DNA from 3 places in the Geobacillus sp. LEMMY01 genome. Region 2 is predicted to be linked to each of the others. Evidence: predicted binding sites of a transcription regulator. Region 2 holds the regulator's gene; each other region holds the start of a gene.
The links. Region 2 encodes LexA, which represses DNA repair genes until DNA is damaged. Its sites were predicted from a motif close to CGAACATATGTTCG; they were not measured.
Positions count from the first base shown of each region.

Region 1: recN (DNA repair protein RecN) is a predicted target of LexA. The motif match lies at 1,968-1,981, and genes of this name have one in related genera.
Region 3: uvrB (excinuclease ABC subunit UvrB) is a predicted target of LexA. The motif match lies at 1,409-1,422, and genes of this name have one in related genera.

Region 1 is NZ_MVKA01000029.1:15,214-20,095, forward strand. It holds gene recN (DNA repair protein RecN) at 202-1,923, opposite strand; gene ahrC (transcriptional regulator AhrC/ArgR) at 2,052-2,501, opposite strand; gene B1A75_RS14035 (TlyA family RNA methyltransferase) at 2,558-3,406, opposite strand; gene dxs (1-deoxy-D-xylulose-5-phosphate synthase) at 3,410-4,882, opposite strand, start outside.
Region 2 is NZ_MVKA01000020.1:23,549-28,430, reverse strand. It holds gene tkt (transketolase) at 1-300, opposite strand, end outside; gene B1A75_RS10875 (DUF896 domain-containing protein) at 420-650, opposite strand; gene B1A75_RS10870 (YneB family resolvase-like protein) at 780-1,433, opposite strand; gene yneA (cell division suppressor protein YneA) at 1,453-1,758, opposite strand; gene lexA (transcriptional repressor LexA) at 1,911-2,534, shown strand; gene glnA (type I glutamate--ammonia ligase) at 2,596-3,930, opposite strand; gene B1A75_RS10850 (MerR family transcriptional regulator) at 3,970-4,371, opposite strand; gene B1A75_RS10845 (methionine gamma-lyase family protein) at 4,448-4,882, opposite strand, start outside.
Region 3 is NZ_MVKA01000018.1:40,466-45,347, forward strand. It holds gene uvrB (excinuclease ABC subunit UvrB) at 1-1,338, opposite strand, end outside; gene B1A75_RS10385 (CsbA family protein) at 1,588-1,812, opposite strand; gene B1A75_RS10390 (PDZ domain-containing protein) at 1,826-2,998, opposite strand; gene B1A75_RS10395 (MerR family transcriptional regulator) at 3,217-3,735, shown strand; gene B1A75_RS10400 (DUF6044 family protein) at 3,904-4,882, shown strand, end outside.

The sequences.
Region 1 (4,882 bases), on a different contig from region 2:
GAAAATATAATCGCCATGCCGATAAAAAAGCTGCCCGGAATTGGATGGACTTGCATCCGGACAGCCGCGCGGCTTTTTGCTTATCTTTATGAAACGCCGTAGTTCTCTTAAGGAAAGCGGGCGCCAAGACAGAACAGGCAGGCGGCATCGGCCCTCTTTGAGAGGGATGCGCCTCCCCTCGACGAACAGAGGAAACAGGAATCAATGTTTCATTTTCGCCGCCAGTTCCAACAGCTCTTTGGCATGCCGTTTCGTCAGCTCCGTCATCTCGACGCCGGAAATCATCCGCCCGATTTCTTTCACTTTCTCCTCCTCATTGAGCTTCCTCACGACTGTTTTCGTCCGTTCCCCATCCGTCTCTTTGGCGATCAACAAGTGCGTGTCCGCCATCGCGGCGACTTGCGGCAGATGGGAAATGCAAAGCACTTGCGACTGGCTGGCGATGCGGTAAATTTTTTCCGCCATCGCCTGGGCGACGCGTCCGCTGACGCCGGTGTCGACCTCATCAAAAACAATCGACGTCACTCCTTGATGTTTGGAAAAAATCGTTTTCAACGCCAGCATAATGCGCGACAGCTCGCCGCCGGAAGCGACTTTGACGAGCGGTTTTAACGGCTCGCCGACGTTCGTCGAAATGTAAAACTCGACGACATCGATGCCATCTTCTTGGAACCTAACCGGCACGCCGTCAACCAAGGGGGCGTCAAGCGATGCTTCGCGCTTGGCAAATACGATGTCAAATTTCGTTTTGTCCATGTATAAGTCTTTCAGTTCTTGATGAATGCGCTCAATCAGGCGCCGGGCATACGTTTGCCGAACAGCGGTGACGTTTTTCGCCTCCGTGAGCAACTCGTCCGTCACCGCAGCGAGCTGCTGCTTAAGCTCATGCACATGCGTTTCACGATTTTCGATTGTCTCGATTTCCTCGGCGATCGTCTCGGCATAGTGCAAAATATCGGCGATCGTCGCTCCGTATTTTCGTTTGAGCTGCCCGATTTCCGCGAGGCGGCTTTCAATGGCATCGAGCCGCGCTGGGTCGTACTCCATCTCCTCAATTTGATCGCGCAGCTTGTACATCACTTCCTCGAGCAAATAGTAGCAGTTCGCCGTCGTTTCGTGCGCTTCTTTGAGCGCCGCATCCATGGCGGCGACGTCATCGAGATGGCGCATCGCCTCCCCGATCGAATCAAGCCCGCGCCCCTCGCCGGCCAGCGCCTCATAGCTTTTCTGCAACGCGGTATAAATTTTTTGAAAATTGACGATGCGCACCTTTTCTTCCATCAGCCGCTCGTCCTCGCCCGGCTCGAGCGCCGCCTGTTCGATTTCGCGCAGCTGAAACGTCAGCAAATCGAGCCGATGCGCCATTTGCTGCTCATTTTCGCTCAGCTTTTTCAATTTGTTTCCGAGCGCCTCATACCGCTCGTAGACGGCACGGTAGCGGGCAAGCGCCTCTGCCGCCTCTAGGCCGCCGAACTCGTCTAAAAGCGGCAGATGGCGGGATGGATCCATCAGCTCTTGATGTTCATGCTGGCCGTGAATATCAACAAGCGTCGCCCCAATGTCGCGCAGCACCGCCGTGGTGACGAGCTTGCCGTTAATGCGGCAGACGCTTTTGCCGTTGGCCAAAATGTCGCGGCGCAACACGATCATGCCGTCGCTGGCGTCGACGCCAACGTCCGCGCATTTTTGCCAACACGGATGGCGGTCATCATCAAGCAAAAACAGCCCTTCGATTTCCGCCTTTTCTGCTCCGAAGCGGACAAATTCAGCGGAGCCGCGCCCGCCGATCAACAAATGAATCGCGTCGATGATGATCGATTTGCCGGCTCCCGTTTCGCCGGTTAACACCGTCAGCCCTTTGTCGAACGACAGCGAGAGCGACTCGATAATGGCGAAATTTTTAATCGACAGCTCGGCGAGCATTCCACCACTCCTTGCCTGTCCGATTGATTCTCCTTTCTGATTATAGCACATATGTTCGAATTCGCAAGCGAGGACCGCCCCCGTCGTTCCGTCCTTGAACGCAGAGCGGAAGCTGGTCCGGCCCTCGACTAGAGCATGGACAATAGCTGGTCGGACACTTTTTTCGCATCTTTCGGCGTCCGGCAGATGATTAGGCACGTATCGTCGCCGCAAATCGTGCCGACGATTTCGCTCCAATCCAAATTGTCGAGCAAAACGCCGACGGCATGGGCGTTGCCCGGCAGCGTCCGCAAGACGAGCAAGTTGCCCGTTCCGTCAAGCTTCACAAACACATCAACAAGCGCCCGCTTCAGCTTTTGCAACGGATTGAAGCGCTGGTCGGACGGAAGGCTGTACTTATAGCGGCCATTGGCCATCGGCACTTTGACGAGCTGCATCTCTTTAATGTCGCGCGAGACGGTCGCCTGGGTGACGTTAAAGCCCGCTTCTCTCAGCCGGTCGACGAGCTCGTCTTGCGTTTCAATGTCATGGTTCATAATGATTTCGCGAATTTTAATATGCCTTTGCCCTTTGTTCACATTGCACCACCTCCCCGCTTTTCAAAATGCAGAGCCGCTTGTCCGTCCCGCCGACGCTACTTGCCGCTTGGATCCGCGTTCCTCGCCCGCAAGCGGGCGTGCGCCTCGCTGACAACGTCGGCGACCGATGCTGGCAGTCGGTTTTCTCCTTCCCGGTTCTCTCCAGGATAGACAGCATGAAGCAAAAATTCAATATTGCCGTCACCACCGGTAATCGGCGAATACGACAAATGAAGGACATCGAACCCTTCCGCGCAGGCGAATCGAACGATCGATTCGAGTACTTCCTCGTGAATGTCGGGATCGCGGATGATCCCTTTTTTGCCGACCTTTTCCTTGCCGGCTTCAAACTGCGGCTTGACGAGAGCAATCACATCGCCGCCCGGCACAATGACCGTCTTGACGACCGGCAAAATGAGCCGCAGCGAAATAAACGAGACATCGATGACGGCTACTTCCGGCAGCCCTTTCGTAAACTGATCCGGCGTCACGTAGCGGAAGTTCGTCCGCTCCATCACAACGACGCGCTCGTCTTGACGCAGCTTCCAGGCAAGCTGGTTGTAGCCGACATCGACGGCATACGACAGCTTCGCCCCGTGTTGCAAGGCACAGTCGGTGAAACCGCCGGTCGACGCGCCGATGTCAAGAACAATTTTATTTTCCACGCGAATGTGAAACTCGCGCAACGCTTTTTCCAGTTTCAACCCACCGCGGCTGACGTACGGAAGCGGGTTGCCTTTCACCTCAAGCGGAATGTCAACCGGCACTTTTTCCCCGGGCTTATCGAGTCGAACGTCGTTTGAATAGACAAGCCCGGCCATGATCGCCCGCTTCGCCTTTTCCCGCGTTTCCGCCAGCCCGCGTTCGACAAGCAACACATCGAGCCGTTCTTTTTTTCCTTTCATGTCTCAAGCCCTTTTCTGTTTTCTTGGCACCATCGTTTTGATGCGGTCGATGATATGGGTCGACGTCAGCCCGATTTCATGGAGCAGCTCGCTGACGCTTCCATGTTCGATAAAGCGGTCCGGGATGCCCATCCGTTCGATGACCGCTCCGTGATAACCATGATCATGAGCAAACTCCAACACAGCACTGCCAAAGCCGCCTTGCAGCACCGCCTCTTCGACCGTTAAGATCGGCAGGCGGCTCTCAAGCAGTTCGTGAAGCATCGCTTCATCCATCGGTTTCAAAAAGCGAGCGTTGACAACTTTCACCGATACGCCGTCTTTCGCCAGCTCGTCGGCCGCCTTAAGCGCCATCGAAATCGTCGTGCCAAACGTCAAAATCGCCGCATCGCAGCCGTCGCGCAACACTTCCCACGTGCCGATTGGGATTTCTTTCAGCTCCTCATCAAGCGGTACGCCAAGCCCGTTGCCGCGCGGGAAACGCATGGCGATCGGCCCGTCGTCGTAGCGGATGGCGGTGTACACCATGTGCTGTCCTTCGTTTTCGTCTTTTGGCATCATCAACACCAAGTTCGGCACATGGCGCAAAAAGGCGATGTCAAACACCCCTTGGTGCGTTTCGCCGTCCGCCCCGACCAACCCAGCGCGGTCAATGGCGAAAAAGACATTTAAGTTTTGCCGGCATACATCATGGACGACTTGGTCATAGGCGCGCTGCAAAAACGTCGAATAAATGGCCAAAAACGGTTTCATCCCTTGCGTCGCCAATCCAGCCGCAAGCGTTGTCGCGTGCTGCTCGGCGATGCCAACATCAAACATCCGATCGGGGAACTCGCTTGCGAACCCTTCCAGCTTCGAGCCGACCGGCATCGCCGGCGTAATCGCGACGATGCGCGGGTCGGTGCGGGCGAGCCGGCGCACCGTTTCGCTGACAAGCGCGCTCCATGACGGACCGGCCTCTTTCGTTTTGACAAAAGCGCCGGTTTCGATTTTGTACGGCCCTGTGCCGTGCCATGTGCCGACTTTGTCGTTTTCCGCCGGACTGTATCCTTTCCCTTTCTTCGTGATGACATGCACAAGCACCGGACCTTTCATCTTCTTCGCGTAGCGCAAGTTCTCAAGCAAATCCTCAAAATCGTGGCCGTCGACCGGGCCTAAATACGTAAACCCAAGCTCTTCAAAAAAGACGCCGGAGACAAGCAAATATTTCAAGCTGTCTTTCAGCCGCTCGGCGGTCGCCGCCAACTTGCCGCCGACCGCCGGGATGCGCTTGAGCAGCAGCTCCAGTTCGTCTTTCACCCACTGGTATTTGCCGGCGGTGCGCAACCGGCCGAGGATGTTGTGCAACGCGCCGACGTTCGGGGCGATCGACATTTCATTGTCGTTTAAGATGACAATCATATCCGTTTTTTCATGCCCGATATGGTTGAGCGCCTCAAGCGCCATGCCGCCGGTGAGCGCCCCGTCGCCGATAAT
Region 2 (4,882 bases):
CGGCGTTTTGCTTCCCCATTGACGGAATTGTTTCAAGTCGTCCATCGATACATCATATCCGCTTAAATGAAGCAAGCTGTACAATAACATCGACCCGTGCCCGGCTGACAAGACAAACCGATCGCGGTTGAACCAACCTGGATTTGCCGGATTATGGTTCATAAATTTCGTCCAAAGCGTGTACGCCATCGGCGCCGCGCCCATCGGCATGCCCGGATGTCCGGATTTGGCCTTTTCGATCGCGTCAATCGACAGCGTTCGAATCGTCGTAATCGCCAACTCCTCGATTGAATGCGCCATCGTCTTCCTCCTTTTCATCAACATGGTGTCATTTACTATCATATAGAAAATCGGCTTCCTTGTACAACGTTTATTTTCTCCTTCAGGACAAACGAGGCGCCGTCTCTTTTTTTCGCGACTTAATGGAAGCGCCGCCGCTGGCTTTCCTTTAATTTTTTCGGCGTCACGTCGTTGCCGTTCGGGTCGATGATCGTCACCGTATGGAGCATATCGGTCATCGCTTTGCGGAACGCTTGAATGTACTCGCGGCGCAGCTTCGCCTGCTCGAGCGTCTCTTCGGCCGACAAGCCGGACGTTTTCGCTTTTTTCGCCAGTTCGTTGATGCGGGCTAATTTATGTTTGGCAATCATTGATCATCTTCTCCTATCTGCCATATTCTCACTCTGTTTTATCTTATCTGATCAACCGGGAAGATGGCAACGATGGCATCTTGGCTTCCTTTGCCCGCTCGCCGCTTTAGGGCCAGGAGCGGCACACAATCAACGCCGCCTTTGTTGCTCGTCCATATATTCCTGGTAACGGCGATGGACGGTCGCCTTGGACGCCTCGTAGCCAAAGCTTCGCAGCGTCGCGGCGATATCAGCAAACGTCAGTCCGCGCTCGCGCAAGCGGACGATCTCCTCAACCGGCAGATCGATTCGGTCACGCCCGGCGTTTTCGCCCTGGCGCCTTAGGTTCCGCTCCGGGCGGTAGCCGCGGGCGATGGCCCGCTGCATACCGCGCTTAATTTTGGCGTTATGTATTTTCCTTTGGTACTCCTCGACAATAGCGATGATGGATAACACCATCTCATCGGCCTCCGACAGCGGCATCTCCCCGCGGTGGCTGGCGCTGTATATTTTCACCCCTTGCTTTTTCAAGCAATGCAGCACCGCCATGCGCGCATGGCCGCGCCCAAGCCGCGTTTCATCTTGAATGAGCAGCACATCGACCTCGCCTTCCTCGCAAAGCGAAAGCAGCTTCAACACGCCGTCGCGGTCGGCTTCGTAACCGCTCGCTTGCTCGGCGATCACTTTAACGACTTCAAATCCACACTCGGCCGCCAGCCGTTCGAGCTCATCTCGTTGCCTCGCGAGCGACGTCTCCTGCTCGGCTTTGTCCGTACTGACACGGCAGTAAATGACCGCCCTCATGGCCCATCCCTTCTTTCCATCACTGATTGACGGCCACCGAGCCGCCCTGCTTTGATTTTAACACAGGAATGATGATCCGTTCACCGGCGGTAAGGCGCGGGCTCGGCAAATGATTGACATCGATGACCCAGCGGATGAACTCATCAGGCGGCATATGGTGCTCCTGCTCGTACTGTTTTGCCAGCCCCCAAAGCGTATCGCCGGGAGCGACCGTAATCGCCACGTATTCTTTTTTGTCGACCGGACTGCTGGCGTAAACGAACCCTGCCAGCACGAGCGCAAACAAAAAGGAGAACAGAAAGTGATGAAGCAACGTTTTCCCCATTTCCCCCCACCCTTTCTAGAATGTTCGTTCGCTTTCCTTCATTATAGCCAGGAACATTTGTTTGTGTCAATAAAAAACTCGAACTTACGTTTGTTTTTTCATCTTCCTCATGGTATAATGAAGACAAATGATGTGGCGAGAGGTGTGAAACAATGACGAAACTGTCGAAACGGCAACAACAAATTTTAGAATTTATTAAGCAGGAAGTAAAAACGAAGGGCTATCCTCCGTCGGTGCGGGAAATTGGGGAAGCGGTGGGACTGGCGTCAAGTTCGACCGTCCACGGGCATTTAGCGCGCCTAGAAAGCAAAGGGTACATCCGCCGCGACCCGACGAAGCCGCGTGCCATTGAAATTTTGGACAACGATATGGCCAAGGAGAAAGAAAAAGAGGAGATCATCTCGGTGCCGATCATCGGCAAGGTGACGGCCGGCCAACCGATTACAGCGGTGGAAAACATCGAAGGCTACTTTCCGCTGCCGAAGCGGCTCGCCGCTGGCGAGGAGCAGCTGTTTATGCTTGAAGTGATGGGCGACAGCATGATCGAAGCCGGCATTCTCGACGGCGACTACGTCATCGTCCGCCAGCAGTCATCAGCCAACAACGGCGACATCGTCGTCGCCATGACGGAAGACAACGAGGCGACGGTGAAGCGGTTTTTCAAAGAAAAAGACTACATCCGCCTGCAGCCGGAAAACGCTCATCTTGAGCCGATCATCGTCCGCGACTGCACGATTCTCGGCAAAGTGATCGGCGTCTACCGCCTGTTCGACTGACCCGTGCCGGACTGCGCCCATAAAAAAGCTGCCCCGAAAAACGGGGCAGCTTTTTTATGAATCAGTAGAGTTCCATATATTGATCTAATTCCCATTGATGAACCGCCGTCCGGTACATATCCCACTCGATTTCTTTCGCCTCAACGAAATGCTCGAATAAATGTTTGCCGAGCGCTTGGATCATCACTTCATCGGACTTCAAGTTTTCCAGCGCTTCATGCAGCGTTGCCGGCAAATCGACAATGCCTTCTTCGAGCCGTTCTTCTTTCGTCATGACGTAAATGTTTCGGTCCACTGGTGCCGGAGGAGTGAGCTTGTTGCGAATGCCATCAAGCCCAGCGGCTAAAAGCACCGCCATGGCCAAGTATGGGTTGGCCGACGGGTCGACGCTGCGCACCTCAATGCGCGTGCTCATGCCGCGTGAAGCCGGGATGCGGATGAGCGGGCTGCGGTTGCGCGCCGACCAGGCGACATAGCACGGCGCTTCATAACCCGGGACAAGGCGTTTGTACGAGTTGACCGTCGGATTCGTCACCGCCGTAAAGTTCGGCGCATGCTTCAGCACGCCGGCGATAAACTGCCGCGCCGTATCGCTCAACTGCAAATCGCCGTTCGGATCGAAAAAGGCGTTTTCGCCGTTGCGGAACAGCGACAGGTTGCAGTGCATCCCTGAACCGTTAATCCCAAAAATCGGCTTTGGCATAAAGGTCGCATGCAATCCGTGTTTGCGGGCGATCGTTTTAACGACGAGCTTAAACGTTTGAATGTCGTCGCACGCTTTTACGGCATCGGCGTATTTAAAATCGATCTCATGCTGACCCGGGGCGACTTCATGGTGGGACGCTTCGATTTCAAACCCCATTTCCTCAAGCTCGAGCACAATGTCGCGCCGGCAGTTTTCCCCGAGGTCCGTCGGCGCCAAATCGAAATAGCCGCCGCGATCATTCAGCTCCATCGTCGGGTGCCCTTTTTCGTCAAGCTTGAAGAGGAAGAATTCCGGCTCAGCCCCTAAGTTAAAGGCGTTGAAGCCGAACGCTTCCATCTCTTTCAACATCCGCTTCAAGTTGTAGCGCGGGCAGCCTTCAAACGGCGTGCCGTCCGGGTTGTAAATGTCGCAGATAAAGCGGGCGACTTTTCCTTTTTCCGATGTCCACGGGAAAATGACGAACGTATCCAAATCCGGATACAAATACATATCCGACTCTTCGATGCGGACAAATCCTTCGATCGACGACCCGTCAAACATCATTTTGTTGTTAAGTGCTTTCTCTAACTGGCTGATGGGAATTTCGACGTTTTTGATCGTGCCCAAAATATCAGTGAATTGCAGGCGGATGTACTTGACATTTTCCTCTTTGACGATGTGTAGAATGTCGTCACGCGTATATTTTGCCATGTCTAAACTCCTCCCCGGCTCGGAAATCATTTTCCATGATTAATGAAAGAAGCGAGCGAGATCTCCTTGGCGAAGCGATGCGCGCTGGAACCGCCCGGCCTGCAGCAATTCGTTCCGCAAAATTTCGCGCAGTTCCTCGTCCGACAGCTTCGGTTTTCCCACTTTTTCGACTTTCTCCGCCTGCCCGTGGCGCCCTTCCTCCCGCGCGGCAAAAATTTGCTTAATGCCCGCCAAGTTGACGCCTTGGTCGATCAAATCTTTAATTTCCAGCAAGCGGTCGATGTCATTGAGCGAAAACAGCCGCCGGTTGCCTTCGGTGCGCGCGGGCGAGACGAGGCCGTGCTCTTCATAATAGCGGATTTGCCGAGCCGATAAGTCGGTCAGCTGCATCACAATCCCAATCGGAAACAATGGCATGGAACGACGAATTTGGCTGCTCATGCCAATTCCTCCTCGCTTTTGATACCTTTATTCTACCATAATGTTAGGAAATGAGTCAATGAAACGTGACGTTTCCTCACAAACAAATCAACTGCTGTTCAAGCAAACGCTGAATGGCGGAACAGACGGCGATTTTCACATGCGAATACGTCAATCCGCCTTGCACATACGCGACATAGGGGGGGCGCAACGGCCCGTCGGCCGTCAGCTCAATGCTTGCCCCTTGCACAAACGTGCCGGCGGCCATGATCACTTTATCTTCATAGCCGGGCATGTCGCTCGGGTACGGGGTAAAATGAGCGTTGACCGGGGAGGAAGCCTGAATCGCTTGGCAAAACGCCACCATTTGTTCCGGATCGTCAAAACGGACGGACTGAACCAAATCCGTTCGCTTCGCCTTCCACGATGGCGAGGTCTTTAGCCCGATCCGCTCGAGCATCGCCGCCGTAAAGACCGCCCCCTTGAGCGCCTGGCCCACGGTGTGCGGCGCAAGGAAAAAGCCTTGATACAT
Region 3 (4,882 bases), on a different contig from region 2:
CTCGTTTCGCTCGACGCGCTCGCGAATTTCGCCGATCAAATCGTCGATTTGCCCCCTTGTCGGGCGGACGTCGATCGTTGGGTCGAGAAGCCCCGTCGGACGGATGATTTGTTCGACAACGCCCGGGCTGTGCTCGAGCTCGTACGGCCCTGGCGTAGCCGAGACGTAAATAATTTGATTGATTTTTTGCTCGAACTCTTCAAACGTGAGCGGCCGGTTGTCAAGCGCCGACGGCAGGCGGAAGCCGTGGTCGACGAGCACTTGCTTGCGCGCCCGGTCGCCGTTGTACATGCCGCGCAGCTGCGGCAAGGTGACGTGCGACTCATCAATGATGATCAAAAAATCGTCCGGAAAATAGTCAAGCAATGTATACGGCGTCGAGCCCGGGGGCCGCAGCGCCAAATGGCGCGAGTAGTTTTCGATGCCGGAACAAAAGCCCATCTCGCGCATCATTTCAAGGTCATAGCGCGTCCGCTGCTCAAGCCGCTGCGCCTCGAGAAGTTTCCCTTGCGCGCGCAGTTCGGCCAGCCGCTCCTCAAGCTCTTGTTCGATGTTTTGAATGGCCAGCCGCATTTTCTCCTCGCGCGTCACGAAGTGGGACGCCGGGAAAATGGCGACATGCTCGCGCTCGCCGAGCACCTCGCCGGTTAAGGCGTCCACCTCGCGGATGCGCTCGATTTCATCGCCGAAAAACTCAACGCGAATGCAATGCTCATCGCGCGACGCGGGGAAAATTTCGACAACATCGCCGCGGACGCGGAACGTGCCGCGCCGAAAATCGATGTCATTGCGGTCGTATTGGATGTCGACAAGCCGCCGAAGCAACGCGTTGCGCTCGATCTCCATCCCAACGCGCAGCGATACGACCAGTTCGCGGTACTCTTCCGGCGACCCTAAACCGTAAATGCACGACACGCTGGCAACGATAATCACGTCCCGGCGCTCAAACAAGGCTGATGTCGCCGAGTGCCGCAATTTGTCGATTTCATCGTTGATTTTCGCGTCTTTTTCAATGTACGTATCCGTCTGCGGCACGTACGCTTCCGGCTGATAGTAATCGTAATAGCTGACAAAATATTCGACGGCGTTGTGCGGGAAAAACTCTTTCAGCTCGCTGTACAATTGGCCAGCGAGCGTTTTGTTGTGGGCGATGACGAGCGTCGGTTTGTTTACTTGGGCGATCACGTTCGAGATCGTAAACGTTTTGCCCGTCCCCGTCGCCCCAAGCAGCGTTTGATGCTTCACCCCGCGGCGCAGGCCGTCAACGAGCTTGGCAATCGCCTGGGGCTGATCGCCTTGCGGTTGGTAAGACGATACTAATTGAAAACGGTCCTCCACCGTCGCTCCCCCTTCTCCATACCATCTTTCCCCATTGTATCACATCGCTATGATCAATGCATCAAAAATGCGAACTCATATTCGTACCAATCCACTCAGCGTTTTCCATCGCTTCGCACCGAAAAACGCGAAAAAGCGGACCCATTCATACCCAAGGTCCGCGTCTTCGCTCCGTTCCATTTCGACAATCCGAGGTTCAGCCGGCGATGCCTTTTTCCAAAAACAGACGGTTGAACCGACAGCGCCGCTTCATTTTTGCTTCAGATGGTCGAGCATGCGGCCGGCCCAAAGAAAGCCGGCGATCGTCGATGCGATGTCAGCAACGATTTCATGCAGCTCGTCCGTATAGCCTTTAAAGTAGGAAGCGACAAGCAGCGCAACGGTCAACAGCACAGCGATGTACCGATTGTACGTCACCCGCGCAAACAACAGCACCAATAGGCACGGAATGATGAGTGCCGCCAAAAACCACATGGTCCATTCTCCTTTACGAAACAGCTTCAGACGCTGATGCGTGCCGATCACGGACGAACAGCAGCCCGAGTTCATGATGCTCATCCTCATAGAGCGCCCCTTGGACGAAGCGGACTTCGCCGTTATGTCCGACGACATCCAACTTGCAGAACGCGCGGTTGCGCTGGAGCGCCTCGTAAAACTCGGTTTCACTCCGCACCGGGACGCCGTTTGTTTTGATGATGACTTCCCCGATGCCTAGCCCCATTTTTTCCGCTTTCGAGCCGGGAAGCACGCCGACAATCACCAAGCCGTGCGGATGGCGGGCAAAGCGGGGCGGGCGGGCGCGGTCGGCGCGATGCCCGGAAAGCGCGATCCATTCGCGGCCGATGATGGCCATAGCCCCCGCCGCAACCGCCAGCGGTGGATACCATATGCCGGAAGCGGCCAATAGGGCGACAACGAACGCCAGCCGAACAACAAGCCGCCCCTCCGCGCGCGCCGCTTCCGCCGGCAGCATGTGCTGCCGGCGCTGGGAAAAGCCGAGAAGAAACGGCACGAGCCAAAACGAATAGCCGTCTCCCGTCGAAACGAGCGGCCACCAGGAAGCCGGCGGCAGCGCGCCGCCTGATACTGGCAGCACAACCGGCACAAACCAAAGGCGCTGCGCCCATTGCAGGCCGACCGTCATCCCCCGCTTGCTTTTCGCAAGCTGCGGCGAGGCCGCCTCGTTTCGCGTGCGGATGATAAGCCATCCTTCCGAAAGCAGCAGCAACGCAAGCCACACCGCCAAAGCCGGCGCCGCCGCCATGCCCTCCGGCAGCCAGCCGGCCAACATCCCGCTTCGTTCCGCCAAACCGAACACGAGAAGCGCGCCGCCAACCGTATAAGCAGGCGACAACAAACGCGCTTCCATCGTCAAACTAAAGAGCACCGTCAGCACCGTCACCGTCCAAACCGCTTCCTGCGGCACCGCGATCCCGATGCCGACGGCCGCCGCCGACAACACCGCTCCAGCCATCCATCCCTTCGTCCAAAGCCCGCGCCACTCTTGCCATAGGCTGTAGACGCGCACATGAAAATCGCGGCGCTCCCGCTTCACCCGCCGCCAACCGACGGCCAAAGCGAGCGCGGCGCCATAATAAAGAAGCGGCTGCCGCCAAACCGACGCGACGCCCTCAAGCCATTCCAGCCACCATGTTGCCATCCGCTTCACCCCTTGCGTCGTTCATCATTCTTTATCTTCTATTCTACCAAATGGCATGGCCAATTCCCATGCCCACAGCCATCTTTTTTCGCCAATGGCGAATCTTCGCTGTTTTCCACTTTCTTTGCCGAATCAACACTAGTTTTGTCGGCCGGGAAGGATTTTCAAAGATGCAGAGGAAAAAGTATAAACAAGACGAAACAAGGAGGAGTGAAACGATGGAATTGAAAACGTCCGACGTCGCTGCTCGCCTTGGTGTATCGCCGAAAACGATCCAGCGCTGGGTGCGCAAATACGACATTACGCTGCGGAAAAACGAGGCCGGCCACTACTTGTTTGATGAAAAAACAGTCGCCTTGCTCGAACGGGTCAAATTTGAACAAGGCGCCGCCATGGAAGCGCCTCCGACGCCGAAACGCCCTCCGACGCCGCCGCGGAACAACGTTCCCATTGACGCCTTATTTGGATCGATCGAACCCGAAATCGCCCGCGTCTCCTCGCGCTTGGACCAGCTCGAACAGCAACTGGAGCAAAAAGCAGATGACGTCGTCTCCATTCAACTGTTGCATCACCGCCAAGAAATGGAAGAAATCGCCGCCCGCCTCACTGCGTTGGAGCAGCTTGTCGCCCGCCTTGAACAGCAGCTGAATACCCGTCCCCCTGCTCCCCATGAACCGCCGGAAGAGCCGAAACAGAAACGGCGCGGCCTTGGGCGGGTGATGGGGTTGTTTGCCTAACGGTTCCATCCCCCCTGCTTGACGCAGGGTGTTTTTTTGGTTGCTTCTTTCCCCTTTTTTTCTCCCCTTCACCACTTCTTTACGATTTTTTTATTCTTTTTTAATCGCAGCGGTTTATAATGGATCATGTTGTGCAATCTTCCCGTACGGGAAAGGAGGGCGCGCGAGATGGAACAAAAGGAACGAAAAGCGGTCGCCATCGCGTTCATCGTATTGGCTCTATACCTTTCTCCGCTGTACATTTTAGGCGAACACGCCCATATTCGCGTGCACGACAATATGGATTCGAACATCGCCTGGTATCGCGTGCTCGTTCGCAGCGGCCAACTATTTGGCCCAATCGATGCCGTCATCCCGCAAGTGATCAACGGGTTGCCGCGCAACGCCTTCGGCACCGAATTCAGCGGCATCGTTTGGCTGCACGCTTTGTTTCCCTCCATGGTGGCGTACGCACTCAGCCAGACGATCACGAGGGTATTCGCCTTTTTGGGCATGTATTGGCTGCTCAGGCGCCACTTTTTGCCTTCACCGGAATCATGGCTCATTCGCGTCGGGGCGGCGCTTGCTTTTGCGCTGACGCCGTTTTGGCCGTCCGGCATGTTAAGCACGCTCGGCATGCCGCTGGCGCTTTGGGCGTTTCTGTCGATCCGCAACGGAGAAGCGACATGGAAAGAATGGCTTGCGATCATCTTGCTTCCGTTTTACGCCAGCTTTGTGCTCGGATTTTTCTTTTTCCTCGCCGCGATGGCGGCGGTGTGGCTGTTCGACGGCGTTGTCCGCAAGCAGTGGAACAAGCGGTTTTTCGCCGCGATCGCCCTGATGACAAGCTTGTTTTTGGCCATCGAGTACCGCCTCGTGTACTCGCTTGTCTTCAGCGGCGAACCGACGAGCCGGAACGAGTTCCTCTCCTCGCGGCTCAGCTTCGTCCACTGCCTTCGTTTAACGTTGAAAAACTATGTGCTCGGCCATACGCATGTGATGACCGTTCATGGACCGATCATCTTGCCGGTGCTTTGGGCGGCGTTTTTTCTCGTTTTGCGCCGCCGTCAGCGCGGGCCATTGGAGCGGCGCTTCCTTTTGCTGTTTTGGTTGAACATCGCCTTATCGGCTTGGTATGCGTTTTGGTTTTACAAAGGGTGGCAGCCGC